DNA from 2 places in the Asanoa sp. WMMD1127 genome. Region 2 is predicted to be linked to the other one. Evidence: predicted binding sites of a transcription regulator. Region 2 holds the regulator's gene; the other holds the start of a gene.
The links. The regulator HrcA, encoded in region 2, represses chaperone genes, less so after heat shock. The targets are predictions, from matches to a motif close to GGTTNGCACNCTCNNNNNGAGNGTGCNAACC.

Region 1 (15,928 bases), 6.9 Mb from region 2:
CCTGCAGGACCAGCCCGACCGGGTGGTCTTCCTGCTCTGGGGCGGCTACGCCCGCAAGAAGGCGGCGCTGGTCACCAACCCGGCGCACGTCGTGCTGGAGGCCGGCCACCCGAGCCCGCTCAACCCGCGCGGGTTCCTCGGCAGCCGCCCGTTCAGCGCCGCCAACAAGGCCCTCGCCGACGCGGGCCTGACTCCCATCGACTGGAGCCGCTCGGCCTGAGCGGCAGTCACGGCAGCCCGCCGGATAAGGTGCATATCGTGCTCGTTCTCGTCCTCGACACGTCGACGCCCGCGGTGACCGCGGCGGTGGTCGACGTCACCCCGACCGGCCACACGGTGACAGCGGAGCTGCGCACGGTCGACGGGCGCGCGCACGGCGAGCTGATGGCGCCCGAGGTCGACGAGGCCCTGCGCCGCTCCGGCGCCACCGTCCGCGACCTGCGGGCGATCGTCGCGGGCACCGGCCCCGGGCCGTTCACCGGGCTGCGGGTGGGCCTGGTCACCGCGGCCAGCATGGGCCAGGCGCTGGGCATTCCGACCTACGGCGTGTGCTCCCTCGACGCGATCGGCGGTATGCCGGGCCAGGTCACGCTGGTGGCGACCGACGCCCGCCGGCGCGAGGTCTACTGGGCGCTCTACGACCAGGCCGGCGCGCGCGTCGACGGCCCGCACGTCGACCTGCCCGACGTGGCCGCCGAACGGTCCGCCACGGTCGCGGTCGGCGACGGCGCCCTGAAATACGCCGACCGGCTCGGCGTCAAGGTCCTCGACGAGCCGCGCTATCCCACCATCGACGGCTTCGTCGCGCACGCCGCCGACCGGATCCGCGCCGGCGCGCCAAGCGAGCCGCTCACCCCGCTCTATCTCCGCCGCCCGGACGCCGTCGCGGCGGGAGGGCACAAGCCGGTGCTGCGGTGACGGCCAAGCTCACCCGGCTGCGCTGGTGGCACATCGCGCAGCTGCTGCCGATCGAGCAGGACCTGTTCGGCGACGAGAAGTGGTCGGCCGGCATGTTCTGGAACGAGCTGTCCAGCGGCCACTTCTACCTGGTCGCCCTCGACGAGCAGGAGCGGATCCTCGGGTACGGCGGTCTGGCGGTCAACGGCGACGAGGCGTGGATCCAGAACATCGCGGTCCGCCGGGACGCACAGCGACGGGGCATCGGCCGGGTCATGGTCGAGGCGCTGCTCGGCGAGGCCGAGCGGCAACGCGCCCACGCCGTGCTGCTGGAGGTCGCGGTCGACAACGCCCCGGCCCAGAAGCTCTACGCCACCTACGGTTTCGAGCCGATCGGCGTACGCCGTGGGTACTACCAACCGAGCAACACCGATGCGCTGGTGATGAGACGTGACTGACGAACCCCTGGTCCTCGGCATCGAGACCTCCTGCGACGAGACGGGCGTGGGCATCGTGCGCGGCACGACGCTGCTGGCCGACGCGTTGGCGTCCAGTGTGGACCTGCACGCCCGGTTCGGCGGCGTCGTGCCAGAGGTGGCCAGCCGGGCGCACCTCGAGGCGATGGTGCCGACCATGCAGCGCGCGCTCGACGACGCCGGCGTGACCCTGGCCGACATCGACGCGATCGCCGTCACGGCGGGCCCCGGCCTGGCCGGCGCCCTGCTGGTCGGCGTCGCCGCCGCCAAGGGCTACGCGGTCGCGGCCGAGAAGCCCGTCTACGGCGTGAACCACCTCGCCGCCCACGTCGCCGTGGACACGCTCGAACACGGCCCCCTGCCGGAGCCGGCGATCGCGCTGCTGGTCTCCGGCGGCCACTCCTCGCTGCTGCTCGTCGACGACCTGGCCGGCGGCGTGACCCCGCTCGGCTCGACCATCGACGACGCGGCCGGCGAGGCGTTCGACAAGGTGGCCCGGCTGCTGGGCATGCCGTTCCCCGGCGGGCCGCCGATCGACCGCGCGGCCCGCGAGGGCCAGGCCACGATCGCCTTCCCGCGCGGCCTGACCGCGGCCAAGGACCAGGCCGCGCACCGCTTCGACTTCTCGTTCTCCGGGCTGAAGACCGCGGTGGCCCGCTGGGTCGAGGCGCGCGAGCGGGCCGGCGAGCCGGTGCCCGTCAACGACGTGGCAGCGTCCTTCCAGGATGCGGTCTGCGACGTGCTGACCGCCAAGGCCATCGACGCCTGCCGGCAGCACGGCGTGGACACGCTGGTGATCGGCGGCGGCGTCGCGGCCAACTCCCGGCTGCGGGCGATGGCCGAGGAGCGGGCGGCCAAGGTGGGCATCACCGTGCGGGTGCCGCGGCCCAAGCTGTGCACCGACAACGGCGCGATGGTGGCCGCGCTCGGCTCGCACCTCGTCGCGGCCGGCGTACGGCCCAGCCGGTTGGATCTTCCGGCCGACTCCGCGATGCCGTTGACGCTCGTGAGTGTGTAGTGTCCGGCCACGTGATCGTGCGCATGTGGGAGGCGCGGGCCGAGCCCGGGCGCCTGCCCGACCTGGTCGACTGGGTCTGCGACACGGCCCTCCCGCGGATCGAGGTCTACCCGCTGCACATCGCCAGCGAGGTGTTCTCGTCGTCCGACGACCGGTGCGTCGTGATTTCCAGATGGCGCAGCGATCCGCAGGCGCTGGGCGCCCCGCCGCCGCTGCTGGTGGCCAGGCCACCGCACGAGTGGGACTTCACCCAGGTCGACCGATAATCGGTGGCGCCGGTCAAAGTTGATCAATTAACTTCGGCCATGCTATGCGCCCCCTACCCGTCGCCGATCCCGGCGATCCCGATGTCCGGTCGGCCACCCGCTACCTGCTGTGGCTGGCGGCCCGCACCTGGCCGTCGTTGCTGGCCGCGATCGGCTTCGCGACCCTCTGGATGGTCAGCCAGGCGCTGATCCCGGCCACCGTCGGCCGGGCGATCGACGCGGGCCTCGCCGACCGCGACCCCGACGGCCTGCTCCGCTGGGGCGGGGTGCTGCTGGGGCTCGGCCTGGTCACCGGCGCGACCGGCGTCCTGCGCCACCGGATGGCCGGGTTCAACTGGCTCGCCGCCGCCTACCGCACCGTCCAGCTCACCGTGCGGCAGGCCAACCGGGTCGGCGCCACGCTGCCCAAACGGCTGGCCACCGGCGAGGTCGTCAGCATCGGCACGGCCGACATCAACCACATCGGCGGGGCACTCGACATCACCGCCCGCGGCACCGGATCGCTGGTCGCGGTCATCACCGTCGCGGTCATCCTGCTGCGCACCTCGGTGCCGCTCGGGCTGGTCGTCGTGATCGGCGTGCCGGTGATGATGCTGATCGCCGGCAGCCTGATCAAGCCGCTGCAGCGCCGCCAGCAGGTCTACCGCGAACAGGAGGGCAAGCTGACCACCCGGGCCGGCGACCTCGTCGCGGGCCTGCGGGTGCTGCGCGGCGTCGGCGGTGAGTCGACGTTCGCCGGCCGCTACCGCGCCGAGTCGCAGGGCCTGCGATCGGCCGGCGTACGCGTCGCCCGGATCGAGTCCCTCCTCGCCGCCTCCGAGATCCTGCTGCCGGGCATGTTCCTGGTGTTGGTCACCTGGCTCGGCGCCCGCTTCGCCCTGCGCGGCGAGATCAGCGCCGGCGAGCTCGTCGCCCTCTACGGCTACGTCGCCTTCCTGGTCAGCCCGCTGCGCCAGCTGACCGAGGCGATCGACCGGCTGACCAAGGGGCACGTCGCCGCCCGCCGGGTGGTGCGGATGTTCACCATCGAGCCCGAGTTCACTTCGCCGGCGGCGCCGGTCTCGGCCCCGCCCGGGCCGCTCGTCGACGCCGAGTCGGGGCTGACCGTCCAGCCAGGACGGTTCACCGCGATCGCGGCCGGCGACCCGGTGGCGGCGGCCACGATCGCCGACCGGCTCGGCCGGTTCGCCGACGGTGCCGTCACGCTGTCCGGCGTACCGCTGGCCGATCTCGACCTGGCCGACGTGCGAGCCCGGGTGCTGGTGGCCGACAACGACGCGCGGCTGTTCTCCGGTCCGCTGCGCGGCGAGCTCGACCCGCGGGCCAAGGGCGACGCGGCGGTCGCGTCGGCCCTCGACGCCGCGAGCGCCCGCGACGTGCTCGACGCCCTGCCCGACGGGCTCGACACCCTGGTCGCCGAGCGAGGCCGCGAGTTCTCCGGCGGCCAGCAGCAGCGCCTGCGGCTGGCCCGCGCGCTGGTCGCCGACCCCGAGACGCTGGTGCTGGTCGAGCCGACCAGCGCGGTCGACGCGCACACCGAGGCGCGGATCGCCGCCCGCCTCGGCGCCGCCCGCGCCGGGCGCACCACGGTCGTCTGCACCACCAGCCCGCTCGTGCTCGACCGGGCCGACGAGGTCGCCTTCGTCGCGGGCGGCCGGGTGGTCGCCACCGGCACCCACCGCGAGCTCCTGCGCCAACGCCCCGACTACGCCGCCACCGTGACCAGGGAGGAGGACGGATGACAAGACAGCTCCCTGTCGCAGAAGCGTGGGAGGTGCGGCGCTATGCGCGCCGACTGGTCCGCCGCCATCCCCGTCAGCTCGCGCTCGCGATTGGGCTGCACGGGCTGGCCGCGGTCGCGGGCCTCGTCGCCCCGCGGCTGCTGGGCAACCTGGTTGAGGGACTGTCCACCGGCACCACCACCCGAGCCGTCGACGAGGTGGCGATCGCCATCGCCGCGTTCGTGGTGACGCAGGCGGTGCTGACCCGGTTCGCCGCCTTCTGCTCGGCCCGGCTGGGCGAGCGGGTGCTGGCCGAGCTGCGGGAGGAGTTCGTCGACCGGGTCCTCGCCATCCCACTGTCCACCGTGGAGCGGGCCGGCACCGGTGACCTGCTCACCCGTACGTCCCGCGATGTCTCGGCCCTGTCGCACAGCGTGCGGTTCGCCATGCCCGAGACGCTGATCGCCATTGTCACCGCGGCGTTCGTGGTCGGCGCGATCATCCTCACCAGCCCGCTGCTGGCGCTGCCCTGCCTGATCGCGGCGCCGATGCTCTGGTACGGCACCCGCTGGTACCTGCGCCGCGCGCCCGCCGGCTACCTGCGGGAGAACGCCGCCTACTCCGACATCACCGACGGCATCAGCGAAACGGTCGAGGGGTCGCGCACCACCGAGGCGCTGCGTCTGCAGGATCGCCGCCGGGCCCGCACCGACACCGACATCGCCCGGTCCTACGCGGCCGAGCGCTACACGCTGATGCTGCGCACGGTCTGGTTCCCCATCGTCGAGGTCGGCTACGTGGTGCCGGTGGTGGCCACGCTGCTGATCGGCGGCTGGTTCTACCTGGAGGGCTGGGTGACGCTGGGCCAGGTGACCGCGGCGACGCTCTACGTGCAGGCGCTCGTCGACCCGCTCGACCGGCTGCTGTCGTGGCTCGACGAGCTCCAGGTCGGCGGGGCCTCGCTGGCCCGGCTGCTCGGCGTGGCGGGCAAACCGGCCCCGGCTGCCGAGACGGTGCCGGCGCCGCGCGGTGAGCGGTTGGTGGCCAAGGACGTGCGATACGCCTATGTGGAGGGTCGCGACGTCCTGCACGGCATCGACCTGACGATCGAGCCCGGCGAGCGGCTGGCCATGGTCGGCCCGTCCGGCGCCGGCAAGTCGACGCTGGGCCGCCTGCTGGCCGGGATCCACGCGCCCACCGGCGGCTCGATCACCGTCGGCGGGGTTCCGCTGGCGTCGTTGCCGCTCGACGAGCTGCGCTCGCACGTCGCGCTGGTGACGCAGGAGCACCACGTCTTCATCGGTACGGTCCGCGACAACCTGGTGATGGCCCGGCCGGGCGCCACCGACGACGAGGTCCGGACGGCGCTGGCCGCGGTCGACGCGCTCGACTGGGTCGCCGCGCTGCCGTCCGATTTGGACACCGTGGTCGGCACGGGTGGCTACTCGGTGCCGCCGGCCCAGGCCCAGCAGCTGGCCCTGGCCCGGCTGGTGCTGGCCGACCCGCACACGCTGGTGCTCGACGAGGCCACCTCGCTGATCGACCCGCGGGCGGCCCGGCACCTCGAGCGGTCACTCGCCGCGGTTCTCCAGGGGCGCACGGTGATCGCCATCGCGCACCGGCTGTTCTCGGCGCACGACGCCGACCGGGTCGCGGTGGTGGAGGACGGCCGGATCACAGAGCTGGGTTCCCATGCCGAGCTGGTCGCGGCCGGAGGCTCGTACGCCGCGCTCTGGCGCTCCTGGCACGGGGACGACGGCCCTTCCGACCGTATTCGGCGCGAAAGTCCTTATTCGACAGTGGCGTAACCGGTCGTCCTTAACGGGTCACGGCCATGTAGAGCCCAAGTAACAACAAGGTCACAGCTGCGATCGCGAAGAGGACGAGGAGATCCCGGCGCACGGTGCCGGGCTTCTCCGGCAACGAAGGAAGATCGCTGGTCACGATCGCGAGATCACCGAGAGTGCGGGCGCCATAGGCGTTTCCCACACGCTCCGTGAACTCGTCGAGGCTCAGGTGACCGGTCGCGGTGTGCTGCTGTAACAGCTCGACCACGCGCTGTCGATCGTGGTCCGACGCACGAGTATCCAAAGTCAACCTATCCCCTCTCCGCGGCCGAAAGCGTACGCTCTGAGAGCGCTTTCTCGGGTCGCCCGAACGCATCGAAGCCGGTTCCAGTGCCGTGACCGGATCGTTACGGCAGCGTGTCGACCGCGCGAGGTAGGGGCGCAAATGCGCGAGTATTTTGTGTTTCGGATTGCAAGGGTCCGGGAGGTCAACAGTGCCGTTCGCCCCCGAGCGGTCCGCTCAACGGCCATGAAGGAGTCCAAGGTTATGCGTAACCGATTTCTGTCGGTCGCCGTCGCCACTATGGCGGTCGGCGCACTGGCACTTGCGGGTTGTGGGTCGGATGACTCGGGCGGCGGCGACGCCGGTGGCGGCGGTGCCGCCAAGAAGGTCGGCGTGATCCTGCCCGACGCCGCGACCTCGCCGCGCTGGGAGGCCAACGACCGCCCGCTGCTCGCCGACGCGTTCAAGAACGCCGGCATCGAAGCCAACATCCAGAACGCCGACGGCGACAAGGCCAAGTTCGGCACCCTGTGTGACAGCATGATCAACGAGGGCGTCTCCGTCCTGCTGATCGTCAACCTGGACTCCGACTCCGGCAGCGCCTGCCTGAAGAAGGCCCAGGGCGCGGGCATCAAGACGATCGACTACGACCGCCTGACCCTTGGCGGCGAGGCGTCGTACTACGTCTCCTTCGACAACGTCCAGGTCGGCAAGCTGATGGGCGAAGGCCTCACCAAGTGCCTGACCGACGCCGGCAAGACCAAGGCCAACATCGTCCAGATCAACGGCGACCCGACCGACAACAACGCCGCGCTGTTCAAGCAGGGCTACGTCGAGGCGCTGAAGCCGAAGGTGGACGCCGGCGACTACACCATCGTCGGTGACCAGACCGGTAAGTGGGACGCCACCGTCGCGGGCACCGCGTTCGAGCAGCTCTACACCCAGGCCGGTGGCAAGGTCGACGGCGTCATCTCCGCCAACGACACCATGGCCCAGGGCATCATCGCCCGGCTCACCGCCAACGGCCTCAACGGCAAGGTGCCGGTGACCGGTCAGGACGCCAGCAAGGAAGGCCTGCAGGCCATTCTCGCCGGCAACCAGTGCATGACGGTCTACAAGGCCATCAAGAAGGAGGCCGACACCGCCTCCAAGCTCGCGATCGCGCTGATCAACGGCGAGACCCCGGGCAGCGACCTGGTCAACGGCTCGGTCAAGGACACCGTCCTGAACAAGGACGTCCCGTCCGCGCTTGCTGTGCCGCAGGCGATCTACAAGGACTCCGTCAAGGACGTCATCGCCGACGGTTTCTGGAAGGCCAGTGACATCTGCACCGGCCAGTTCGCGGCGGCCTGCACCGAGGCCGGCGTTCAGTAACCAACGCCAGCGGGCCCGGCAGGCATGACCTGCCGGGCCCTCTGGGCGCTTAGGGCCACGGTTACTGCCGGGGCGCGAAACAACTAGTGAGGTGACCATGACGGTGCCGGAGGGCGCTGCGGGGACGGTGACGACGGCGACGGACGACGCCGAGCCGTTGCTGCGGTTGCGCGGGATCAACAAGAGCTTCGGCGCGGTCCACGTCCTGCAGGACGTGGACTTCGATGCATACGCAGGGCAGGTGACCGCGCTCGTCGGCGACAACGGCGCGGGCAAGAGCACCCTGATCAAGGGGATCGCCGGCAGTCAGCCGTTCGATTCCGGGGAGTACGTCTTCGACGGCCGGCCGGTCTCGGTGACGAACCCCAAGCACGCCAACGAGCTTGGCATCGAGGTCGTCTACCAGGACCTGGCGCTCTGCGACAACCTGGACATCGTCGACAACCTGTTCCTCGGCCGTGAGGTCACGAAGAACGGGATCCTCGACGAGGCGACGATGGAGCGGCGGGCCCAGGAAACCCTGGCCGGCCTTTCCGTGCGCACGGTGAAGTCGATCCGTCAGGTGGTCGCCAGCCTCTCCGGTGGCCAGCGGCAGACGGTCGCGATCGCCCGCGCGGTGATCTGGAACTCCAAGCTCGTGGTGCTCGACGAGCCGACCGCCGCCCTCGGCGTCGCGCAGACCGAGCAGGTGCTGCGGCTGGTGCGGCAGCTGGCCGACAACGGCCTCGCGGTCGTGCTGATCAGCCACAACCTCAACGACGTGTTCCAGGTGGCCGACCGGATCTCGGTCCTCTACCTGGGTCGCATGGCGGCACAGATGAAGGCCAAGGACGTGAAGAGCAACCAGGTCGTCGAGGTCATCACGACCGGTCGGTCCGACGCGATCGGCGGCATCACCAACGGAAACGGGGAGTTGAAATGAGCACCCCGACCAAGGTCGAGGCGACCGAGCCCGTCGCCGAGCAGCCGACCGCTCCGGGCAACCCGCTCGGGGCCGCCGTCGCCAACTGGTGGTCGCGGGTCCGTGGCGGTGACGCCGGCTCGCTGCCCGCGGTGCTCGGCATCATCGCGCTGGTCATCGTGTTCGCCGCGCTGCGGCCCAACACGTTCACCAACGCGTTCAACTTCGCCAACCTGATCCACCAGGCGGCGGCCGTCATCGTCATCGCGATGGGCCTCGTCTTCGTGCTGCTGCTCGGCGAGATCGACCTGTCGGCCGGCTACGCGGCCGGCACGGCGGCGGCCATGATGGGCATCGTCGTCACGCGGTGGGGCTGGCCGTGGCCGCTGGGCATCCTGGCCTGCCTCGTCACCGGCGCCGTGATCGGTCTGCTGATCGGTCTGCTGGTGGCCAAGCTGGGCATCCCGTCGTTCGTCGTGACGCTGGCGGCGTTCCTCGCCCTGCAGGGCGTGCTGCTGCGGCTCATCGGCGAGGGCGGCACGATCGCGATCCGCGACGAGACGCTGCGAGCGATCAACAACAACGACATGCCGGTCTGGCTGGGCTGGGTCGTGTTCGCGTTGGTGGTCGGCGGCTACGCGTTCATCGTGCTGCGGCGCGGCGCCAAGCGGCGGGCCAGCGGCCTGACCGCCGAGGCCGTCCAGGTCACCCTGGCCAAGATCGTCGCACTGGCGGTCCTGGTCGGCCTGGCCACCTACTGGCTGAGCATCGAGCGCAGCCGCAACGCCGCGGTCACCTCCATCAAGGGCGTGCCGATCGTGGTGCTGGTCCTGCTCGTCCTGCTGGTCAGCCTGACCTTCCTGCTCACCAAGACGTCGTTCGGCCGGCACGTCTACGCGGTCGGCGGCAACGCCGAAGCGGCCCGCCGCGCCGGCATCAACGTGGGCATGGTCAAACTGGCCTGCTTCATGATCGGCTCGACGTTGGCCGCGGTCGGCGGCATCATGCTCGCCAGCCGCGACAACTCGATCTCCCCGGGCACGGGCGGCGCCTCAACCCTGCTGTACGCCGTGGGCGCGGCCGTCATCGGCGGCACCAGCCTCTTCGGCGGCAAGGGCCGAATCGTCGACGCCATCCTGGGCGGTCTCGTGATCGCGATCATCATCAACGGCATGGGGCTGCTCAACCAGCCGTCCAGCGTCGTCTACATGGTGACCGGCCTGGTCCTTCTGGTTGCCGCTAGCGTCGACGCGATCTCGCGCCGGCGGGCTCGGTCTACCGGTCGGGTTTAGCTGTTCTGTTGAAGGGCCCGGCGGCTTTGCCGCCGGGCCCTTCTTTGGTTGCGGTCCGTATGGGGTGACGGCGGTCTTCGCTTAGGGCAGCCAGAAGGTCCGGACGGTGACAAGGTCGTTCGTCCGGTGGGGCGCTCCACCTTGTCACCGTCCGGACCTTCTGGCCGTCGGGCTACGCCCGCCGACGAGATCCACCCCCCGCCCCCCGCCGGGGGTGGGGCCTGGGGCCCGTCGTGTGTAGCTGGTCGGTTGCGACGGGCCTGGTGCGCGCGCCACGAACAGCCCTGGGCGCCATCCGGCGGCGCGGTCCGTCGGGCGCTGGCGGTTGGGCCGGGCGATCGCGTTGACCGACACGAGCCCTTCCGTTCCGGCGAGACCGTGGGGCGAGGCGCGTGGTTGCTTTCGGTGATGGGCCACCATGGGGCGACAACCGCGCGGTCCGTCGGGCGCTGGCCGTTGGGCGGCCGGCGGTTGGGCCGGGGTGGGTCTCTGGTCTAGGCGATCGCGCCTGCTGCGCGTCGACCGACATGAGCGCTTGCGTTGCGGCGAGACCGTGGGGCGAGGCGCGTGTTGTCCCCGGTGATGGCCGATAGGAGGCGACAACCGCGCGGCGCCGGTCGCCCGCTGGCGGATGACCAACTCGCGGGATCACCCGGACGTGCTGGTGGCGGTCGGCGGATGCCTGGTCGGAGCCAGGGCCCGCTGGATCACCCGGCTGCGGGTGGCAGTGGGCTGATGCTGGGTCGGAGTGCGAGTGGTGAGGCCTCGGCCACCTCGATCATGTACAGCTCATCGGGTCGTTAGCGCACTGTGCTCGTGAGCATGTGCAGCTCATCTGGGCGCGCGTCGGCGTGTCGCCCAGTCGCGACCCACACGATCAAGGAGAAACGCCCTCAGAAGCCAGACCAGGCGCACGTGATCATGGCCGGTCGGCACGAGGACCGAATCGGCGAGATCTCGCCCAAGGGCATCGGCTCCTCCGGCGCTCAATCTATGCCGCCGATCGGCGGCTGGTGGTGGCTCGTGTTGGTGGCGGGGGTTTGGCGCGCGATGGTCTGGCCGCGATCGGCGGCTGGCGGTTGCTCGTGTTGGTGGCGGCGGGTCTGGCGCGATGAGCTGGCCGAGGTTGGCGGCTGGCGGTTGCTTGTGTCGGTGTCGGCGGGTCTGGCGGGATGACCTGGCCGCCGTCGGGGGCTGGCGGTTGCCCGTGTCGCTGACCCCGCAACCGGCGCGACAACCCGGCCTCGAAAAACAAACCTCATGCCCACCCCCACCCCCCCGGGGGGCGGCGGGGGGTGGAGCTCCTCGTCGGGCGTAGCCAGACAGATCAGGGTCTCCGGATGGGGACAAGGTGGAGCGCCCAACCGGACGAACGACCTTGTCCCCATCCGGAGACCCTGATGCTCTAGAGCGAAGCCCGACGAGGAGCTCCACCCATACGGACCGCAACCAAAGCTAAGCGGCAGCGATAGCCGCCACCGCGGCCCCAGTGAGATGCACGAGATCCCCAGGCGAGAGCTCGAGCTGCAACCCCCGCTTGCCAGCCGACACGAAGATCGTCGCGTGCCCCATCGCCGACTCGTCCAGCACGACCGGCAGCCGCGACCGCTGCCCCAGCGGCGAGATCCCACCGGTGACATAGCCAGTCGCCCGTTCGGCGGCGGCGGGCTCCGCCATCGAAGCCCGCTTCCCACCCAGCGCCGCCGCGAGTGCCTTCAGGTCAAGCGACCTCGCCACCGGGACCACCCCGACGCCGAGTTGGCCGTCGACCGTGGCGATCAGGGTTTTAAAGACCCGCGGCGGGTCGATGCCGAGGGCGGCCGCCACCGCCTCCCCATAGGACGGCGTCCTGGGGTCGACGTCATAGGGGTGTGTCGTGAACGGAACCTTCTCGCGGGTCAGCACCACCGTCGCCGGGGTTCCTTGGGCTCGCTTGGCCACCTTCGAAGGTTATCGGTGTCGCCAGCACCGCCACCTGGGCACCCGCCACCCGGGTCAGGAGCAGCGACGTCGACGCCCGGCCCGACAGGCGCAGGTCGCGGCGGAGCTGGGCCGGGTCGAGGGCCGAGCCGCGTTTCAAGATCTCGACCGTGCCGATCTCGCGGGCGCGCAGCCACGCGCGCAGCCGTTTCAGGGAGAACGGCAGCACCTCGGTCACCTGGAAGCAGCGCGCGAAACTGGTCGGCACGGCGGTGTCCGTCCAGACGTACGCGATGGTCGGGTCGCCCAGCCGGCCCGCGACCGTCGACGCGAACTCGGCGACCAGGCCCGCCCTGACCACCGCGCCGTCGGGGTCGTACAAGAAGCGACCGACGGGTCCGACCTGGGCCGCGACCGTCCCCGAACCCGTCAGCTCCCGGGCGACCCCGCCGCGCACCACCGAAGCCCGCCTCGGCACCGAGGCCAGCGCGCCGCACCACAGCGTCGCCTCGACCACCTCGCGGTCGACGCTGACCAGCTCCGTCTCCGCACCCGCTGGCGCCCGGTCGTGGTCGAAGCCCGGCGCCACCTTGACCGCCAGCCGGGGCACCCGGGCGGCCAGAGCCTCGACGAAGTCCCACGGCGGCGAGTACGCGGCCGGGTCGAACACCCGCCGGCCGCCCGTCGACCGCCGTGCCGGGTCGCAGAACACCGCGTCGAAGCCGCTGACGTCGAAGGCGGTGGCATCGCCGTGGACGACCGAGAAGAGGCCGGCCCCGTTCGCGGCCGCCGCCGCGGCGGTGGTCTCGTCGATCTCGACGCCGACGACCTCGATCCCGGCCCGGGCGGCGGCCAGCGCGTCGGCGCCGATCCCGCAGCCCAGGTCGGCCAGCGACCGCACGCCGGCGGCGACCAGGCGCGCGGCCCGGCGCTCCGCCACCACCGCCCGGGTTGCCTGCTCCAGCCCGGCCCTGGTGAAGAACAGGCCGGCCGCCGCCGGGCCGAACTTCGTGACCGCCTGGCGGCGTAGCGTGGCCTGGGTGAGTGCGGCGGAGGCCAGATCGGGCGGCACGCCCCGGGACCGCAGCTTGGCGGCCGCGGCCAGCGGGTCGCCGCCAGCCAGGTCGGCCGCCGCGGCCAGGGCGGCTTCGCCATCGGGGGTACGCAGGGCAGCGATGCTCACGTACCCGATTCTCGCGGGTGTGGCGGGTTGGCACTCTCCTTGACGGAGTGCTAGTCGCGGAATAACCTGCGATTAGCACTCTCGGTCTGAGGGTGCCAACAACGCCAGGCAGGCCCGGCACCCGCGACGACGGACCCGCCCTGGTGGCATGAGGCAAATTGGCGCCGGCCGGATCCCTCGGCCGGCTACGAACCTGATACCCCAGGAGGGTATGCCCGTGACTACCGCGACCAAGGTTGCGATCAAGCCGCTCGAGGACCGGATTCTCGTCCAGGCCAACGAGGCTGAGACGACCACGGCGTCGGGCATCGTGATCCCCGACACCGCCAAGGAGAAGCCGCAAGAGGGCACCGTCATCGCCGTCGGCCCGGGTCGGGTCGACGACAACGGCAACCGCGTTCCGGTTGACGTCAAGGTCGGCGACACGGTGATCTACTCGAAGTACGGCGGCACCGAGGTCAAGTACGCCGGCGAGGAGTACCTGGTGCTCTCCGCCCGCGACGTCCTCGCGGTCATCGAGAAGTAACTGATCACAAGCTGAAGTGCGTGGCGCCCCGGACCGGTTCTGCCCGGGCCGGGGCGCCGTGCGTTCGAAGGGACATACATGGCGAAGATCCTGAGCTTCTCGGACGACGCCCGGCACCTGCTCGAGCACGGCGTCAACACCCTCGCGGACACGGTCAAGGTCACCCTCGGCCCGCGCGGGCGCAACGTCGTCCTCGACAAGAAGTTCGGCGCTCCGACGATCACCAACGACGGCGTGACCATCGCCAAGGAGATCGAGCTCACCAACCCCTACGAGAACCTGGGCGCCCAGCTCGTCAAGGAGGTGGCGACCAAGACCAACGACATTGCTGGTGACGGCACCACCACCGCGACGGTCCTGGCCCAGGCCATGGTCAAGGAAGGGCTGCGCAACGTGGCCGCCGGTGCCAACCCGAGCGACCTCAAGCGCGGCATCGACGCGGCCGCCAAGGCCGTCTCGGAGGCCCTGCTCGGCAAGGCCGCCGACGTCGACACCAAGGGCTCCATCGCCAACGTCGCCACCATCTCGGCCCAGGACGCCACCATCGGCGAGCTGATCTCCGAGGCGATGGAGAAGGTCGGCCGCGACGGTGTCATCACCGTCGAGGAAGGCTCGACGCTGGCCACCGAGCTTGAGATCACCGAGGGCCTGCAGTTCGACAAGGGCTACATCTCTCCGCACTTCGTCACCGACCCGGAGTCGCAGGAGGCGGTGCTCGACGAGCCGTACATCCTGATCACGACCCAGAAGATCTCCGCGGTGGAGGAGCTGCTGCCGCTGCTGGAGAAGGTCGTCCAGGCCGGCAAGCCGCTGCTGCTGGTGGCCGAGGACGTCGAGGGCCAGGCGCTCGCGACGCTCGCGGTCAACGCGGTGCGCAAGACCCTGAAGATCGCCGCCGTCAAGGCGCCGGGCTTCGGTGACCGGCGCAAGGCGATGCTGCAGGACATGGCGATCCTGACCGGTGGCGAGGTGATCGCCCCCGAGCTCGGCTACAAGCTCGACCAGGTCGGCCTCGACCAGCTCGGCTCGGCCCGCCGCGTCGTCATCGACAAGGACAACACCACGGTCGTCGACGGCAAGGGCAACGACACCGAGGTCGCCGAGCGGGTCTCCCAGATCCGCAAGGAGATCGAGGCGTCGGACTCCGACTGGGACAAGGAGAAGCTGGCCGAGCGGCTCGCCAAGCTGTCCGGCGGCATCGCGGTGATCAAGGCCGGCGGCGCCACCGAGGTGGAGCTCAAGGAGCGCAAGCACCGCATCGAGGACGCCATCGCGGCGACCAAGGCCGCGGTCGAGGAGGGCACCGTCCCGGGTGGCGGCGCCGCCCTGGCGCAGATCACCTCGGTCCTCGACGGCGACCTGGGCCTCACCGGCGACCAGAAGACCGGCGTGTCGATCGTCCGCAAGGCGCTCAACGAGCCGCTGCGCTGGATCGCCGAGAACGCCGGCCACGACGGCTACGTCATCGTGGAGAAGGTCCGCGAGCAGGGCTGGGGCAACGGCCTCAACGCCGCGACCGGTGAGTTCGTCGACCTGGCCAAGGCCGGCATCATCGACCCGGTCAAGGTGACCCGCAACGCGGTGCTCAACGCCGCGTCGATCGCCGGCCTGCTGCTCACCACCGAGAGCCTGGTGGTCGAGAAGCCGGAGAAGGCGGAGCCCGCCGAGGGCGGTCACGGCCACGGTCACGGCCACGGCCACCAGCACGGCCCGGGCTTCTGACGAAACGGTTACGGTCCGCGCGACCGGGGGCGACCCCGGTCGCGCGGATCTTTTTGTAGGGCCACACTTGCGGGCGTGACACGCAAGTCGTGGAAGTTCGGCGCGCTGGCCGGTGTGGCGGCCGCCGCCGTCGCGCTCGGCCTGGCCGAGGTGGTCGCCGTGCTGACCGGGTCGCGCAGCGCCCCGCTGGTCGCCGTCGGCGGCGTCGTGGTCGACCACGTGCCCGAGCCGCTCAAGCAGTTCGCGATCACCCTGTTCGGCGTGCACGACAAGACCGCCCTGCTGGTCGGTACGGCCGTGCTGCTGGGCCTGTTCGCCGCGGTGATCGGCGCGCTGTCCGTGCGGTGGCTCGCCGTCGGCTTCGCCGGCATCGGGTTGTTCGCCGCGGTCGGGGTCGCCGCCGCGCTGACCCGCCCGGACGCGGGACCGGCGGCCGCCCTGCCGGCGCTGTTCGGCGCGGCCGCCGCCGGCGCCACGCTCTGGCTGCTGGTGGTCGGGCCGCTGGCGCCGGCCGAGGTGACCGAGATCGTGGCGCCGTCCGTCCAGGAGGAAGAGGAGGCGG
Region 2 (15,928 bases):
GCTGAACACGTGCTCGAAGCCCTCGCTCCACCACCGGCCCAGCACGGAGCGGTAGCTGTCGGGCGCCGGCTCCCCCGGCGTCCACGGGTCGATCTCGGCCGGGTCGCCGTCGGCCGCGGCCGCCAGCAGCTTGTGCGGCAGGTCCACGGTCGCGACCGCGGTGCCCGAGGCGCCCAGCACGGCGGCGCCGAACCCGGCCGGGCCCGCCTGGCCGGTCAGCGCCCGCGGCCGGCCGTAGACGCCGGCCAGGAAGCCAGGCATCGCGCCGTCGTGCCCCACGTGCACCACCCGTTCGCCCTGCGGCATGAGGATGAGCCCCAGGCCGAAGCCGATCGCCCAGAGGCCCTGGTCGGTGGTGGTCACCGGCCAGCGCATCTCGTCGAGCGTGGCCGGCGCCAGCACCGCGCCGGACGGGTCGACGGCGCCCGGGTCGGCCAGGAACGCCGCCCATCTGGCCATGTCGGCGGCCGTGCTCCAGAGCTGGGCGGCCGGCCCGACGGCGCCGAAGTCCAGCGGCGGCTCGGGGAAGGCGGCATCGGAGTAGGCGTCGACCAGGTAGCCGGTCGTCGCGGTGTCCGGCCGGTCGACCGAGGTGCCGGTCAGGCCCAGCGGCCGGAGCACCTCGTCGGCCAGCACCTCGGCCCACGTGCCGCCGCGCAGCCGGGCCACGGCCAGGCCGACCAGGGCCATGCCGAGGTTGGAGTAGTGGTAGCGGCGCGCCGGCGGCAGCACCCGCTCGGCCCGCTCCAGGTCGGCGACGAGCTGGGTAACGTCCGGCGCGACCAGCGTGTCCCAGACGTCGCCGAACGGCTCGCGCTGGATGCCGCTGGTGTGCGAGAGCAGCCGGCGGACGGTCAGCTCGCCGTGGGCGGGCACGTCGAGGTGGCGGCCGATCGGGTCGTCGAGGTCGAGCAGGCCGGCGTCGCGGGCCCGCAGCGCCAGCACGGCCGTGAAGGTCTTGGTGACCGAGCCGATCCGGAACGCGGCGGCGGGCTCGGCGCCCACCGTGAGAGTCCACAGCGGACGGTCGGCGCGGTGGACGGCGGCCGACAGCGCCGGGATGCGGGCCTGCGCCTGAGTTTCCCGGACGAGCCGGTCGAGCGCCTTCACTTGCAGACCATCGGGCCGAGCGGCTCGCCGCCCAGCACGTGCGCGTGGACGTGGTCGACCTCCTGGCCGCCGTACTCACCGGTGTTGAAGATGAGCCGGAAGCCGTCGGCCAGCAGGCCCTCGGTCTCGGCGACCACCGAGGCGGTCTCCAGGAGCTCGCCGGCCAGCCCCTGGTCGGCCTGGGCCAGGGTCGCCACGTCGGCGTAGTGCTCCTTCGTCACCACGAGCACGTGCACCGCGGCCTTGGGGTCGATGTCGCGGAACGCCAGCGTCGTGTCGGTCTCGCGGACCACGGTCGCGGGGATGTCGCCGGCCACGATGCGGCAGAAGAGGCAGTCGTTCACGCAGGCGATCGTAGGCACCAAGTGATAGGGCATGATGACCCGCGTGGAGCAGACAGCGCATCAGGACGCGATAGAGAGCGCTCTCGCGGCCCTCGACCTCGAGACCAAGATCCGGCTTTTGACTGGTCAGGACTACTGGCGGCTGCCGGCCGTGCCGGAGATCGGCCTGGCCGAGCTCACCATGTCGGACGGGCCGATCGGCGTCCGCGGGGTGCGCTGGTCGCCGGACAACCCGTCGGTCGCGCTGCCCAGCCCGACCGCGCTGGCCGCCACCTGGGACCCGGAGCTGTCCCGGCTGGCCGGCCGGGTGCTCGGCCAGGAGTGCCGTGCCCGCGGCATCCACATCCTGCTGGCGCCCACCGTCAACCTGCACCGCAGCCCGCTGGCCGGCCGGCACTTCGAGTGCTACTCCGAGGACCCGCTGCTGACCGCCGCCGTCGGCATCGGCTATGTCACGGGGCTGCAGGACCAGGGCGTCGGCGCGCAGGTCAAGCACTACGTCGCCAACGACTCCGAGACCGAGCGGTTCACCGTCGACGTGCGGGTGTCGCAGCGGGCGCTGCGGGAGCTCTATCTCGTGCCGTTCGAGCGGATCGTCGACGCCGGCGTGTGGAGCCTGATGGCGGCCTACAACGGAGTCAACGGCTCGCCCATGACCGAGCAGGACGAGCTGGTCAACGGGCTGCTCAAGAGCGAGTGGGGGTTCGACGGCGCGGTCGTCTCCGACTGGACCGCGGCCCGCACCACGGTGCCGACCGCGACCGGCGGGCTCGACGTGGTGATGCCGGCGTTCGCCGCGCCGTGGGGCGACCAGCTGCTCGCCGCCGTCCGCGCGGGCGAGGTCACCGAGGACCAGATCGACGACAAGGTACGCCGGATCCTGCTGCTCGCCGGCCGCGTCGGCGCCTGGGACCGGGTGCCGCCCGCGGTGCCCGTGCCCGCGGCGACCGGCCTCGACGTCGACGCCGCGGCGCGGGAGATCGCCGCCCGGTCCTTCGTCCTGGCCCGCAACACGGACGAGGTGCTGCCGCTGTCGGCCGGCGCGCTGCGCAAGGTCGCCGTGCTCGGCGCGCTCGCCGACGACGCCCGGATCCAGGGCGGCGGCTCGGCCCGGGTGCTGCCGCGGCACATCGTCTCCCCGCTGGCCGGGCTGACCGCCGCGCTGCCCGACGCCGAGGTCGTCTACGCCGTCGGCGCCGACCCGCGACCGGAGCTGGCCGCGGCCACCGGTCTGGAGTGGACGCCGATCACCACCACGCTGCGGGACGCGGGCGGCAACGCGCTCTACGAGGCGACCATCGACGCCGGCGACGTGCGCTGGATGGGCGAGCTGCCGGAGGGCGTCGACCCGGCCGCGGCCGCCACGGTGGAGATCTCGGCGACGTTCACGCCGTCGGTCACCGGCACGCACCAGCTGGCCGCCAACGGCTTCGGCAACCTGGTGCTGCGGGTCGGCGAGGAGACGCTGTTCGACCAGGTGGTCTACGCGCCCGGCGACGACCCGGTGACCACGGCCTTCCTGACCCCGGTGGAGACCCGGTGCCCGGTCGAGGCGATCGCCGGCAAGCCGGTCGACGTGTCGCTGACGCACCAGATCTACCCGGGGCGGCACGGCTTCGTGACGCTGACCCTCGGGCACGGGCGACCGGTCGCCGACGACGAGACGTTGCTCGACGAGGCCGCCCGGGTCGCCGCCGAGGCCGACGTCGCCGTCGTGGTCGTCGGCACCACCGAGGAGGTCGAGTCCGAGGGCTTCGACCGCACCTCGCTCGCGCTGCCCGGCCGGCAGGATGAGCTCGTCGCCCGGGTCGCCGCGGCCAACCCGCGCACGGTGGTCGTGGTCAACGCCGGCTCGCCGGTGCTGATGCCGTGGGTCGACGACGTGGCCGCGGTGCTGCTGACCTGGTTCCCCGGCCAGGAGGCCGGCGCCGCCCTGGCCGACGTGCTGCTCGGCGTGGTCGAGCCGGGCGGCCGGCTGCCGACCACGTGGCCGCGCGCGACCGACGACGTGCCGGTGCTCTCCACGACGCCGGAGGGCGGCACGCTCACCTACGCCGAGGACGTGCTGATCGGCTACCGCGGTTGGACGGCCGAGCCGCTGTTCCCGTTCGGCCACGGCCTGGGCTACACCACCTGGGCCTACGAGTCGCTCGACGTCGAGGCCGGCCAGGTGGTGGTCACGGTCCGCAACACCGGCGCGCGCCCTGGCCGCCAGGTCGTCCAGGTCTACGTGGGCCCGACCACCGATGGCGGCCCGGTGCGACCGGAGCGATGGCTGGCCGGCTTCGCGGCCGTGACGGCGGCCCCGGACGAGGCCGTGACCGTGCGGATCCCGTTGCCCGAGCGGACGTTCCAGGTCTGGGACGACGGCGGGTGGCGGACCGTCTCCGGCACCTACCGCGTCGAGGCGTCGGCGGCGGTGACGGACCCGCGACTCACCGCGACGGTCGATGTGTGACCGATCGTCGATCTTGCGCGGGTCAGCAAATGGCGCACAGTCGACGTTCGCCCGAACGGGGAAGGCGGACTTGCTGAAGACCGGGTGATGTGGTCTCGTATATGGGACGGCCGGCGCCTTCCCCCGTGGGTGCCGGCCGTCAACTCTGTCTATGCGTTGTTACGCCCAGCGGCCGAGCCGCGCGCTGACCACCGAGAGCGCCGCGACCCCCGCTGTCGAGGTCCGCAGCACGTTGGCGCCGAGCCGCACCGCGGTCGCGCCGGCCGCCTCGAACGCGGCCACCTCCTCGGGCGTGATGCCGCCCTCCGGCCCCACCACCAGCAGCACCTCGCCGCCCGCCGGCAGGTCGACCGCGGCCAGCGGCGTGGTGGCCTCCTCGTGGAGCACGTAGGCCGCCGCGGCGGCGCGCAGCCGGCCGGCGACGGTGGCTGTGGACGCGTCCGGGTCGCCGCCGATCGTCGGGCGCCAGGCGCGCCGGGCCTGCTTGGCCGCCTCGCGGGCCGTCGCCACCCAGCGCTCGCGGGCCTTGTCGCCACGCTCGGCGCGCCAGCGGCTGACCGAGCGGGTGGCGGCCCAGGGGACGATCTCGTCGACACCGACCTCGGTCATCGCCTGCACGGCCAGCTCGCCACGGTCGCCCTTGGCGATGCCCTGCACGACGACGAGACGGGGGTTGGGCGGGGGTTCATAAGCCCGGGCGGTGACCGTCAGGCTGAGCACGTTCTTCCCGGCGGCGGTGACCACGGCTTCGGCCGTGCCGCCCCGCCCGTCGGCGAGCAGCAGTTCCTCACCCGGGCCGATCCGCTGCACCGTGGCGGCGTGCCGACCCTCGGGGCCGTCGAGCGTGAACTCGTCGCCGGCCGGCAGCGCGTCGACGAGGAAGAGGGGACGGCTCAATGGAGTCTGCGACGCACGGCGTCAGTGCCCGTTGAAGGCGTCGCGCATCCGCGAGAAGAAGCCGCCCTGCTTGGTGAGCTCGGCCACCTCTTCGCCCCGGGACCGGGAGAACTCGCGCAGCACCCGCTCCTGCTCGGCGGTCAGCTTGGTCGGGGTGCGCACGTCGAGGTGCACGTAGAGGTCGCCGCGGCCGGCGCCGCGCAGGTGCGGCACGCCGCGCGCCCGCAGCCGCAGCGTCGAGTTGGGCTGCGTGCCGGGCTTGACGTCGACGGTCTCCTCGCTGTCGAGCGTCTTGATGGTGAGCCGGGTGCCGAGCGCCGCCGCCGTCATCGGCACGGTCACCCGGCAGTGCAGGTCGTCACCCTTGCGGGAGTAGACGTCGTGCGGCCGCTCGTGGATCTCGACGTAGAGGTCGCCGGCCGTGCCGCCGCCGGGGCCGACCTCGCCCTGCTGGGCCAGCCGGATCCGCATGCCGTCCTCGACGCCGGCCGGGATCTTGACGGTCAGCGAGCGCCGGGTGCGCACCCGGCCGTCGCCGGCGCAGGTGGGGCAGGGGTGCGGGATCACGGTGCCGTAGCCCTGGCACACCGTGCACGGGCGGGACGAGACGACCTGGCCGAGGAATGTGCGCTGGACCGACTGCACCTCGCCGCGGCCGCCACAGGTCTCGCAGGTCGCCAGGTGGGTGCCGGCCGCGGTGCCGGCGCCGGCACAGGTGGTGCAGAGCACCGCGGTGTCGACGGTGATCGGCGCCTCGACGCCGAACGCGGTCTCCAGCAGGTCGAGCTCGAGCCGCAGGATCGCGTCGGCGCCGGGCCGGGTGCGCGGTCGCGGACCACGGGCGCCACCGCCGGCCGCGCCGAAGAACGCGTCCATGATGTCCTGGAAGCCGACGAACGGGCCGGCGCCGGGGCCGCCACCGGGGCCACCGCCGCCCGGGGCCAACGGGTCGCCGCCGAGGTCGACGATCTGCCGCTTCTGGTCGTCGGACAGGACCTCGTACGCCGCGTTGATCTCTTTGAACCTGTCCGCGGCGGCGGGATCGGGGTTGACGTCGGGGTGGAACTGACGCGCCAGCTTGCGGTAGGCGCGCTTGATCTCGTCGTCGCTGGCGTCCCGGGCGACGCCCAGAATCCCGTAGTAATCCCTGGCCACTGTGTTCGCAGTCCTCATGTCGTCTCGCTTGTGCCGGCGCCGTGATCAGGTGGGGGTCAGTTCTGGCCCAGCATCTCGCCTACGTAGCGTGCCACGGCGCGCACGGTGGCGATGGTGCCGGGGTAGTCCATCCGGGTGGGCCCGAGCACACCCAGGCCACCCACGATGGTGACACCGGGGCCGTAGCCGGTGCTGACGATCGACGTCGCCCGCAGGTTGTCGATCTCGTTCTCGTCGCCGATCCGCACCCGGGTGATCGGCTCGACCTCGCCGATCAGCTTGAGCAGGATGACCTCTTCCTCCAGCGCTTCGAGGATCGGGCGCAGCGAGCCCTGGAAGTCGAGCAGGCCGCCACGGGTCAGGTTGGCCGTGCCGGCCAGCGCCACCCGCTCCTCGTGCCGCTCGACCAGCGTCTCCAGCAGCACCGTGGACAGCGCCACGGTGGCGGCCCGCAGCTCCGGTGACGACTCGTCGACCAGCGCCTGCACCAGTGGAGGCGTGTCGGAAAGCTTGCAGCCGCAGAGCTTCTCGTTGGTCAACCGGCGCAGCGTGGTGACGGTCGCCTCGTCGATCGGCGCGGGCAGGTCGACCACGCGCTGCTCGACCCGGCCGGTGTTGGCGATCATCACCACCATGAGCCGGGTGGTGGAGATCGGCACCAGCTCCAGGTGGCGCACCGTCGATCGGGCCAGGCTCGGGTATTGCACGACGGCGACCTGGCGGGTGAGCTGGGCCAGCAGGCGGACCGTGCGGTGCACCACGTCGTCGAGGTCGACGGCGCCGACCAGGAACCGCTCGATCGCGCGCCGCTCGGCCGGGCTCAACGGCTTGACCGTCGACAGCCGGTCGACGAACAGCCGGTAGCCGCGGTCGGTGGGCACGCGGCCGGCACTGGTGTGCGGCTGCCGGATGTAGCCCTCCTCCTCGAGCACCGCCATGTCGTTGCGCACGGTGGCCGGTGAGACGCCCAGTTGGTGCCGCTCCACGAGGGCCTTGCTGCCGACCGGCTCCTGGGTGGCGACGTAGTCCTCGACGATCGCCCGCAGCACGTCGAGCTTGCGGTCATCGAGAGCCATGCGTCACCCCCTCCTGCCATCTGGCACTCGACTGTAGCGAGTGCCAGTCTACGACGCACCCACCCACCTGGCGATGATCGCTGTTTGCCGTGGCCAAGCTGTCCAGAACAAGTCAGAAGTCGCATCTGGCGCGGGTTGATCGATACCCCTACGGTGTCGGGCATGACTGAGCCACCCCGGCCACCCGGTGAGGGTCACTCCGACCCGACCGCTGCGCCGCCCCCTTACCAGCCGACCTCGGGCGGCGGGGGTTACCCGCCGCCCACCTCCGGTGGCGGTGCCTACCCGCCCGCCGGTGGCTACCCACCGCCCGGTGGCGGCTATCCGCCGCAGGGTGAGGGCTACCCGCCGCAGGGCGGGGGCTATCCGCCGCAGGGCGGCGGTTACCCGCCGGCCGGCGGCTACCCGCCCGGTGCCTACGGCCAGCCCGGCGGCTACGGCCAGCCCGCGGGCTTCGCCAACGGCGAGGAGAAGACCTGGGCGCTGGTCGCCCACCTCGGCGGCGCGCTGCTCGCGTTCATCAGCGGCGGCACGCTCGGCTGGGTCGCCCCGCTGGTGTCCATGCTGGCCAAGGGCAGCGTCTCCCCGACCGTCCGGGCCCACGCCGTCGCGGCGCTCAACTTCCAGATCGTCTGGTCGATCGTCGCGATCATCGGCTGGGCCACGGCCTGCCTGATCATCGGCTTCATCATCGCGCCGATCGCGATGCTGATCGCCATAATTTTCGGCATCATCGCGGGCGTCAAGGCCAACGAGGGCCAGCTCTACCGCTACCCGCTGAGCATGAGCCTGATCAAGTAGTTCCGCGGCCGGGGGCTGCCGACTCGGTGGCCCCCGGCTACGGCAGCAGGTCGCGGACCACCGCGTCGGCGAGCAGCCGGCCGCGCAGGGTCAGCACCGCCGCGCCGTCGACGACCTCCAGCAGGCCGTCCGTCCGGGCCCGCTCCGCGTCCGCGCGTCCGGCCGCGTCGAGCACGTCCAGCGGCAGCCCGCTGGCCAGCCGCAGCCGCAGCATCACGTCCTCGACGTGCCGGTCCTGCGCCGTCAGCACCTCCCGGCCCGCACCCGGCGAGCGGCCGTCGGCGAGGCGCTGGGCGTACGCCGCCGGGTGTTTGACGTTCCACCACCGCACGCCGCCGACGTGGCTGTGCGCGCCCGGCCCGACGCCCCACCAGTCGCCGCCGGTCCAGTAGAGCAGGTTGTGCCGGCACCGACCGGCCGGCGTGGTGGCCCAGTTCGACACCTCGTACCAGTCGAAGCCGGCCGCGGTCAGCGCCGCATCGGCGGCCAGGTAGCGGTCGGCGGCCACGTCGTCGGACGGGTGCGGCAGCTCGCCCCGGCGGATCCGCGCGGCCAGCCGGGTGCCGTCCTCGACGATCAGGGCGTACGCGCTGACGTGGTCGACACCGGCCCCGATCGCGATGGCCAGCGAGGCGGCGAAGTCGTCGGCGGTCTCCCCCGGCGTCCCGTAGATCAGGTCGAGGTTGACGTGGTCGAAGCCGGCCGCCCGGGCCTCGCTCGCGGCCTGCGCCGCCCGGCCCGGTGAGTGCCGGCGGTCGAGCACCCGCAGCACGCCCGGCGCGGCCGACTGCATGCCCAGCGAGATCCGCGTGTAGCCGGCCGCCCGCAGCGCCCGCAGGCTCTCCGGCGTGACCGACTCCGGGTTGGCCTCGGTGGTCACCTCGGCGTCCGGCGCGAGCCCCCAGATCTTGTCGATCCCCTCGATGATCCGGGCCAGGTCGTCGGCCGGCAGCAGCGTGGGCGTGCCGCCGCCGACGAAGACCGTGTCGACGGCCGGCGCGGCGCCCAGCGTCCGGGCCGCCAGCTCGAGCTCGGCCAGCACCGTGTCGGCGTAGCCCTCGGTGCGCCAGCCGGGCAGGTCGCCCGGCGCGTACGTGTTGAAGTCGCAGTAGCCGCAGCGCGACGAGCAGAACGGCACGTGCACGTAGACGCCGAAGCCGCGCGCACCGACCGTGCGCAGGGCGGACGCGGGCAACGCGCCGTCGGACGGCACCGGTTCGCCGTCGGGAAGTGGGCCGGGCATGCCACTAGTGTGCGCCCCATGACTCTTGTCCGGATCGACACCGACCGCGGGGTAACCACCCTCACCCTGGACAGCCCGCACAACCGCAACGCGCTGTCCACGCCGCTGATGACGGAGCTGCTGGACGGGCTGGCCGCGGCCGTCGCCGACCCGGCGGTGCGGGTGGTGGCGCTGTCACACACGGGCCCGGTGTTCTGCTCCGGAGCGGACCTCAAGGAGACCGCCGCGGCGTACGCGTCCGGCCAGGTCCCCGTCGGCATGCTCGGCGACGTGCTGGCCGCCGTGGTCGAGTGCCCGAAGCCGGTCGTCGCGCGGATCGGCGGTCCGGCCCGGGCCGGCGGGCTGGGGCTGATCGCCGCGGCCGACATCGCGGTCTGCGCCAACGAGGCCACGTTCGCGTTCACCGAGGTGCGGCTCGGGGTGATCCCGGCGGTGATCTCGTCGACCGTGCTCCGCCGGCTGGCGCCGCGGGCGGCGCAGGAGCTCTACCTGACCGGTGAGCTGTTCGACGGGACCCGGGCCGCCGCGATCGGGCTGGTCACCGCGTCGGTCGGCGCCACGGAGCTGGACGCGACCGTGCGCTCCTACTGCGCGGCCCTGGTGCGGGGCGCGCCGGGCGCGCTGGCCGGCACCAAGGAGCTGCTGGCCCGCACGCCGCTGGCGTCGGTGGCGGAGGACGCGGCCGAGCTCGGCGCGCGGTCGGTCGGCTACTTCCTCTCGGAGGAGGGTCGCGAGGGCGTCACCGCGTTTCGGGAGAAGCGCGACCCGGCCTGGATACCGGGATAGTTCCCCGCTGTCGCACCGCCGTCGTAACCTGTGCCACAAACGTGCATGGAGGTGTCGGTGCGAGGTCGTGGCGTCGTTGTCGGGATCGTCGCGCTCTTCCTGGTGGCGGCGTTCGCCGTCTGGCTGAGCCAACAGGACTTCAAGGCGCCGTCCATCACGCTGCCGGCGCCCTCGCGGGACTGCACGGTGCAGGCCGGCGACGACAGCCCGCCGGTCACCCTCGACGCGGCGCAGATGGCCAACGCCGCCACGATCACGGCGGTCGGCGTACGCCGCAGCGTGCCGGAGCGCGGTGTGGTGGTGGCGCTGGCGACGGCGCTCCAGGAGTCCAAGCTGGAGAACCTGCCCGGCGGCGACCGCGACTCGCTCGGGCTGTTCCAGCAACGGCCGAGCCAGGGCTGGGGCACGCCGGAGCAGATCCGCGACCCGCGCTACTCGGCCGGCCGGTTCTACACGGGCCTCAAGAAGGTGCGCGGCTGGCAGGACATGCGGGTCACCGACGCGGCCCAGGCGGTGCAGCGGTCGGCGTTCCCGGAGGCCTACGAGAAGTGGGCCGACGAGGCGTCGGTGCTGGCCGCGGCGCTGCTCGGCAAGGCCACCGGCGCGGTCGCCTGCACGGTGCCGGGCGAGCCGCTGATGCGCGGGGCCCTGGCGGCGACGTCGTTGACCAAGGTGCTCAACCTCGACTGGGGCAAGGTCGAGACGGTGCCGGCCGGGGCCGGCTTCGCGGTGGCCGCGGGCGACGCGACGGCCGGCTGGCGCTACGCGCACTGGCTCGTCTCGCACGCCACCGACCACGGCGTCAAGACGGTCCGGTTCGCGGGCATGGAGTGGTCGGCCGACGGCGGCCGCTGGTCGTCGGCCGACGGCGTCGGCGCCAACCAGGTGCAGGCCGAGGTCTTCGGCGACGCGTGAGAGCCACCGCCGCGGGGTAGCGAGAGCCCCATGCCCCGCCGGTCCGCGTTCCTGCCCCTGTTGTTCAGCGTGCTGGCGCTCGGCATCGCCGACTCGATGATCGGGCCCTACCTCGTGCTGTTCGGCGCCGACGAGGCCGGCCTGTCGCCCCTGCGGGTCGGGATCTTCATGTCGCTGGTCTCGCTGAGCGGGCTGGCCGTCAGCACCTGGCTCGGTCGCCGCTACGACCGGTCGGCGAGCCGCTGGCCGGCGCTGGTCGCGGTCGTCGCGCCGGCGGTGGGCTACCTGGCGCTGACCACCACCAGCGCGTACCCGTTGCTGCTGCTCGTCGGGGTCGGCCTGCTGGGCGCCGGGATGGCCGCCTTCCCGCAGGTTTTCACGCTCGCCCGGACCCATCTCGACCGGACCGGCGGCGCGGCGGTGCGGCGGGGCACGCCGGCGCTGCGGTCGGTGTGGTCACTGGCCTGGGCGGTCGGGCCGATGGTCGGGGCGGCCATGCTCGCGCTGGGCGGCTACGACCTGCTGATGGTGGTCACCGCGGCCGCTTTCGGGCTGGTGGCGGTGCCGCTGGCGCTGCTCGGGCGGACGCCGGCCCCGCTGCCACCGGCCGAGCCGGCCGCGGACGGCGGGCGGTTGTCACGCCCGCTGCTGCTCGCGGCCGGCAGCTTCACGCTCTTCCACACCGCGATGCTGGCCGGTTCGGTGGTGCTGCCGCTCTACGTCACCCGCACGCTGCACCAGTCCGACTCCGCGGTCGGGCTGCTGTTCAGCGTGTGCGCGATCGTGGAGGTCCCGGCCGCGCTCGCGACCATGCTGCTGCCGGCGCGGAGCCCGGTCCGCGCCATCATCGTGGCCGGCATGGTGCTCTTCGCCGGCTACTTCGTGCTCGTCTCCGCCAGCGCCACGATGCCGCTGCTGATCGCCACGCAGGTGGCGCGCGGCGTGGCGCTCGCCGTCGTCGGGGCGCTCGGCATCACCTACGTGCAGGACCTGGCGCCCGGGGCCACCGGACGGACGACCGCGCTCTACGCCAACACGCTCACCGTCGGTTCGCTGGTGTCGGGCGTGCTGGCCGGGGCGACCGCGCAGACGCTGGGCTATCGGCCGGCGTTGCTGGTCTGCGCCGGGCTGGCGGCGGCGGGCTGCGTGCTGCTGGCCGTCAGCGCGGTGGTCCGGCCGCGCGCCGCGCTCGCGTACCCGGGATGAGTTTTATCTCACTTTCTGTATGATCTTGTGACTGCTTTGTCGGCATTTAGGGCGACCTAAGACTCCCCCGTGTAGTGATCCCCCTCCATATCGTGCCGATCCGCCGATCGCCGTCGATCTTCGGCCGATCGGAGTCTTTCCGGCATGGCAATCGCCTCTAGCATCGCCGGGGTGCGCGAAATCCGTTCGGATTCGCGTCGTGTATCCGGGGCCGCCCAGGCCCGAACCGACGGTCGAAGTGACGGCCCCAGTGACGTCACGGGGAGGAATTGCACGTGTTCGACTACGGAGGCCGCACGGGCTACGAGCCGATCAGCGAGGTCGACCGCAAGGAGTTCCACGAGCAGGGCTTCATGCTGCTGCGCAACGTCCTGACCGAGGACCACCGCGCCGCCCTCGAAGAGGCGGTCGACCGGGTGTACGCGGAGGAGAAGGCCGCCGGCCGGACCACCAAGGACGGCACGCTGCACCTGCTGGGCTTCCTCGACCGCGACGAGCTCTTCGGCGAGCTGCTGACCCACCCGATCGCGTTCCCCTACATGTGGGGCCTCGCCGGCTGGAACATCTACACGCACCACAACCACCTCGACGTCACCCCGCCCGCCGCCGAGCCGGAGAAGCCCTACTGGGGCTGGCACCAGGACGGCTACCGGCAGAACTCCGACCCGGAGACGATGGACCCCAACGTCCCCCGGCCGATGTTCTCGCTGAAGGTGGCGTACGTCCTGTCGGACCTCTCCGAGAACGGCCGCGGCGCGACCAAGGTCATCCCGGGCAGCCACCTGTGGAACTCGCTGCCCCGCCCGGCCGACCTGACGGTGCAGAACCCGGACCCCGAGGGCACCGTCGAGATCACCGCGAACCCCGGCGACGCGTTCATCTTCGACCGCCGCCAGTGGCACTCGCGCTCGACGAACCTGTCGACCATCACGCGCAAGATGCTGTTCGTCGGTTACACGTACCGGTGGATCCGCCCGCTCGACGAGCTGCACGTCGACAAGGAGTCGGAGTGGTACCGCAACCGCACCCCGGTGCAGCGCCAGCTGCTGGGTGAGGGCACCCACACGGCCAACTACTGGGGCATCAACTGGGACGGCTACATCGACGACGAGATCCCGCTGCGCAAGGAGCTCAAGACCCGGGGTCTGCTCGACCGCAACATCCCCTGGCTGCGCTGATCTCTTTTCGGAAGCCCGGCCCCTTTGTTCGGGGGCCGGGCTTTCTCATTTCTGGACGCCGACGCGACGGCGGATCTTGGCCAGCATGCGCTCCGGCAGGTCGTCGGCCTTGAGGAGGTTCGGCAGCAGTTCCGGCTGGCCGTTGAAGGCGCGGAAGGTCTCGCCGATCGTCACGCCGTGGTCGGGGCGGTGGACGACCTCGATGGTGTCGTCCGCGCCGACCTGCCCCGGCGTCAGCACGCGGAAGTAGGCGCCGGGTGCCCCGTGGACGGTGAACCGCTTGATCAGGTCGGGGATGCCCCAGAAGCCGGCGAAGGTCATGCAGGGTTCGCGGGGCTTGGTGACCTGCAGGACGGCGTCGCCGATGGCCCACCGCTCGCCGATGACCGCGCCGGTGACGTCGACGCCGCTGGTGGTGAGGTTCTCGCCGAAGGCGCCGGCGCCGAGCGGGCGACCCAGTTCGGTGGCCCACCACCGTGCGTCTTCGACGGCGTACGCGTAGACCGCCTGGTCGGTGCCGCCGTGGACCCGGCGGTTGCCGATGTAGTCGCCGTCGACGCCCTGGTCCGAGACCGTGACCCGGTCGATGGTCGGCTGCTTGTCGATGCCGGTCTGCCCACCCGGCCCGTCGGCGTAGTCGGTGATTGTGCGGCTGCCGATGTTGACCGAGAGAACGCGCCCTGTCATGCGAGCCAGGCTACGCAACGAGGGCCGGTCCGCGATGATCGCGGCCGACCCTCCGTTGTTCCGCGCGCGTCAGGCAGCGGGGACGTTGAGCTTCTTGGCGATGGCCGACTTGCGGTTGGCCGCCTGGTTCTTGTGGATGACGCCCTTGCTCACGGCCTTGTCGAGCTTGCGCGACGCCTCGCGCATCAGCACGGTCGCCTGCTCGGTGTCGCCGGCCGCGGTGGCCTCGTGGAACTTGCGGATCGCGGTCTTCAGCGACGACTTGACCGACTTGTTACGCAGCCGGCGCTTCTCGTTCTGCCGGTTGCGCTTGATCTGGGACTTGATGTTCGCCACGCGACAGCCTCGTCCTGCTCCTGGTTGGTTGAATGGGGCGCAGGCGAACCTCGCCACACGCGAAAAACCAGACTACCAGTCACTCCATTGACGGGCCAAAACGGCCCCTTACGTAGGCCGCGGTGAGGGCGACGGCCCGGTCGTCGTCCTGCTCCAGTGTCTCGATCGCGCGGCGCGCGGTGCGGCCCGGGATGTCCGCGAGGGCCTGCGTCAGCCGCTGCCGGGCGGCCGGGGTGCCATCGGCGAGGCGGTCCACGAGCGCGCTGGCGATCCCGTCCGCCAGCGCGGGGTCGGCCGCCAGCGCGCGCAGCGCATCGGCGGCGTCGGCGTCGGACTCGCCGTCGACGATCATCTCGATCAGCGGCGGGGCCGCCTCGGCGACGCCGCGGGCGCCGAGCGCCAGGGCGGCGAGCCGGCGGACCGCGTCGTCGTCGAGCGCTTCCCGCAGCAGCGCGGTGGCGGCGTCGCCGTCGATCTCGGCGACGCACTGGGCAGCGCGCATCCGGACCTCGGCCGTGGGCGCTTCGAGGCCGTCGGCGAGCAGGGGCAACGCGCGGTCGCCGGCGCGCGCGAGCGCCCAGCGCAGCGATCCGCTGTCTGGTCTGCGCGATGAGGTCGTCGACCAGCTCGGCGGGGGTGAACCCGGGATCGTCGAGCGCGCGCTTGACCTCCCGCAACGACAGTCCCAACGACCGAAGGCTCTCGATGTGGAAGATCCGCGCGATGTCCGCGCCGGAGTACTCCCGGTAGCCCCCGACGGTCCGGCCCGTCGGCCGCACCAGCCCGAGCGAGTCGTAGTGCCTGAGCATGCGAGCGCTCACCCCGGACCGCCGCGCCACGTCGCCGATCAACACGGCCCCTCCTAGCTGGTGCCACCCAGTGCCACGATCCGCTTCGCCTCCTCGATCGCCAACTCGAACCCGGCGTCGGGGTCAGTGGTCAGCCGCTCGGTGGCGTGGGCGTGCCTCCGCACGCGAGGGTCCGGGTTGTCCGCCGCGGCCTTTACCGCTGGTGCGCCGGCCTCGCCGAGCGCGACCAGTGCCCGGCTGAGGCTCAGCTGGGTCGGTGGCCCGCCGCGGCCGAGCTGGGCCGCGAGCTGGGCGGCCAGGGCGGGCTCGTCGCCGTCCGGTACGAGGGCGACCGCCGCCCGCCACGCGGCCCGCGCCACCTCGTCGTCGACGTCGGCGAGCAGCGCCGGGGTGATCGCCGGCCACGCCTCCGGGTCCCCGATCTTCGACAGCGTGTGCAGGGCCTGACTGCGCGCCTGCGCCGTCCCGGACCGCAGTTCGGCGACCAGCCTGGGAACGGTGACCGCGGGCGGCAGGCGGGTGAGCGCCCAGGTCAACATCTCCCGCACGGAGAACTCGGGCTCGACCGCACACCGCGCGACGAGCACGTCGACCAGCCGCGCGTCCGGCGTGGTCCCGACGGCCAACGCCGCCCGCAACCGCACCGCCGCGTCGTCGCTCCCCAACGCCTTGCCGGCCCGCGCGATGTCGTCCGCCGCCATGCCCATGACAACCACCTCCGGGCTCCAGTGAAGGCCTTGTCACGGTGTCAAGGTCAAACCACGTCACCCCCGCGGCCTGCGCCGCCGCTCCCTCCTTGCTCTGCAGCCATATACGCAACACCTTCGTGCCTGAGCGTTGCGTGTATGGCTGCAGAGCAAGGAATCACCGTATTTCGGTCAAAGCGAACTCTCGTGACGTCTCGGGGCTATCACGGCCGTTGGGCCG

Region 1: a site for HrcA is predicted at 13,189-13,219, ahead of groES (co-chaperone GroES). Genes of this name have one in related genera too.

Annotation. Positions count from the first base shown of each region.
Region 1 is NZ_JARUBP010000001.1:937,820-953,747, reverse strand. Features, by position in the region: gene ung (uracil-DNA glycosylase) at 1-220, shown strand, start outside; gene tsaB (tRNA (adenosine(37)-N6)-threonylcarbamoyltransferase complex dimerization subunit type 1 TsaB) at 259-918, shown strand; gene rimI (ribosomal protein S18-alanine N-acetyltransferase) at 915-1,355, shown strand; gene tsaD (tRNA (adenosine(37)-N6)-threonylcarbamoyltransferase complex transferase subunit TsaD) at 1,348-2,391, shown strand; gene O7635_RS04645 (hypothetical protein) at 2,403-2,657, shown strand; gene O7635_RS04640 (ABC transporter ATP-binding protein) at 2,702-4,399, shown strand; gene O7635_RS04635 (ABC transporter ATP-binding protein) at 4,396-6,186, shown strand; gene O7635_RS04630 (DUF1707 domain-containing protein) at 6,197-6,469, opposite strand; gene O7635_RS04625 (substrate-binding domain-containing protein) at 6,713-7,822, shown strand; gene O7635_RS04620 (ATP-binding cassette domain-containing protein) at 7,920-8,744, shown strand; gene O7635_RS04615 (ABC transporter permease) at 8,741-10,015, shown strand; gene ybaK (Cys-tRNA(Pro) deacylase) at 11,471-11,923, opposite strand; gene O7635_RS04605 (class I SAM-dependent methyltransferase) at 11,877-13,118, opposite strand; gene groES (co-chaperone GroES) at 13,330-13,644, shown strand; gene groL (chaperonin GroEL) at 13,723-15,366, shown strand; gene O7635_RS04590 (molybdopterin-dependent oxidoreductase) at 15,442-15,928, shown strand, end outside.
Region 2 is NZ_JARUBP010000001.1:7,870,377-7,886,304, forward strand. Features, by position in the region: gene O7635_RS37670 (serine hydrolase domain-containing protein) at 1-1,110, opposite strand, end outside; gene O7635_RS37675 (histidine triad nucleotide-binding protein) at 1,107-1,454, opposite strand; gene O7635_RS37680 (glycoside hydrolase family 3 C-terminal domain-containing protein) at 1,498-3,912, shown strand; gene O7635_RS37685 (16S rRNA (uracil(1498)-N(3))-methyltransferase) at 4,072-4,809, opposite strand; gene dnaJ (molecular chaperone DnaJ) at 4,831-5,964, opposite strand; gene hrcA (heat-inducible transcriptional repressor HrcA) at 6,021-7,040, opposite strand; gene O7635_RS37700 (DUF4870 domain-containing protein) at 7,203-7,841, shown strand; gene hemW (radical SAM family heme chaperone HemW) at 7,879-9,084, opposite strand; gene O7635_RS37710 (enoyl-CoA hydratase family protein) at 9,103-9,870, shown strand; gene O7635_RS37715 (hypothetical protein) at 9,928-10,785, shown strand; gene O7635_RS37720 (MFS transporter) at 10,816-11,991, shown strand; gene O7635_RS37725 (phytanoyl-CoA dioxygenase family protein) at 12,267-13,169, shown strand; gene O7635_RS37730 (MOSC domain-containing protein) at 13,215-13,856, opposite strand; gene rpsT (30S ribosomal protein S20) at 13,926-14,192, opposite strand; partial or broken gene O7635_RS37740 (MerR family transcriptional regulator) at 14,272-15,046, opposite strand; gene O7635_RS37745 (HEAT repeat domain-containing protein) at 15,055-15,708, opposite strand.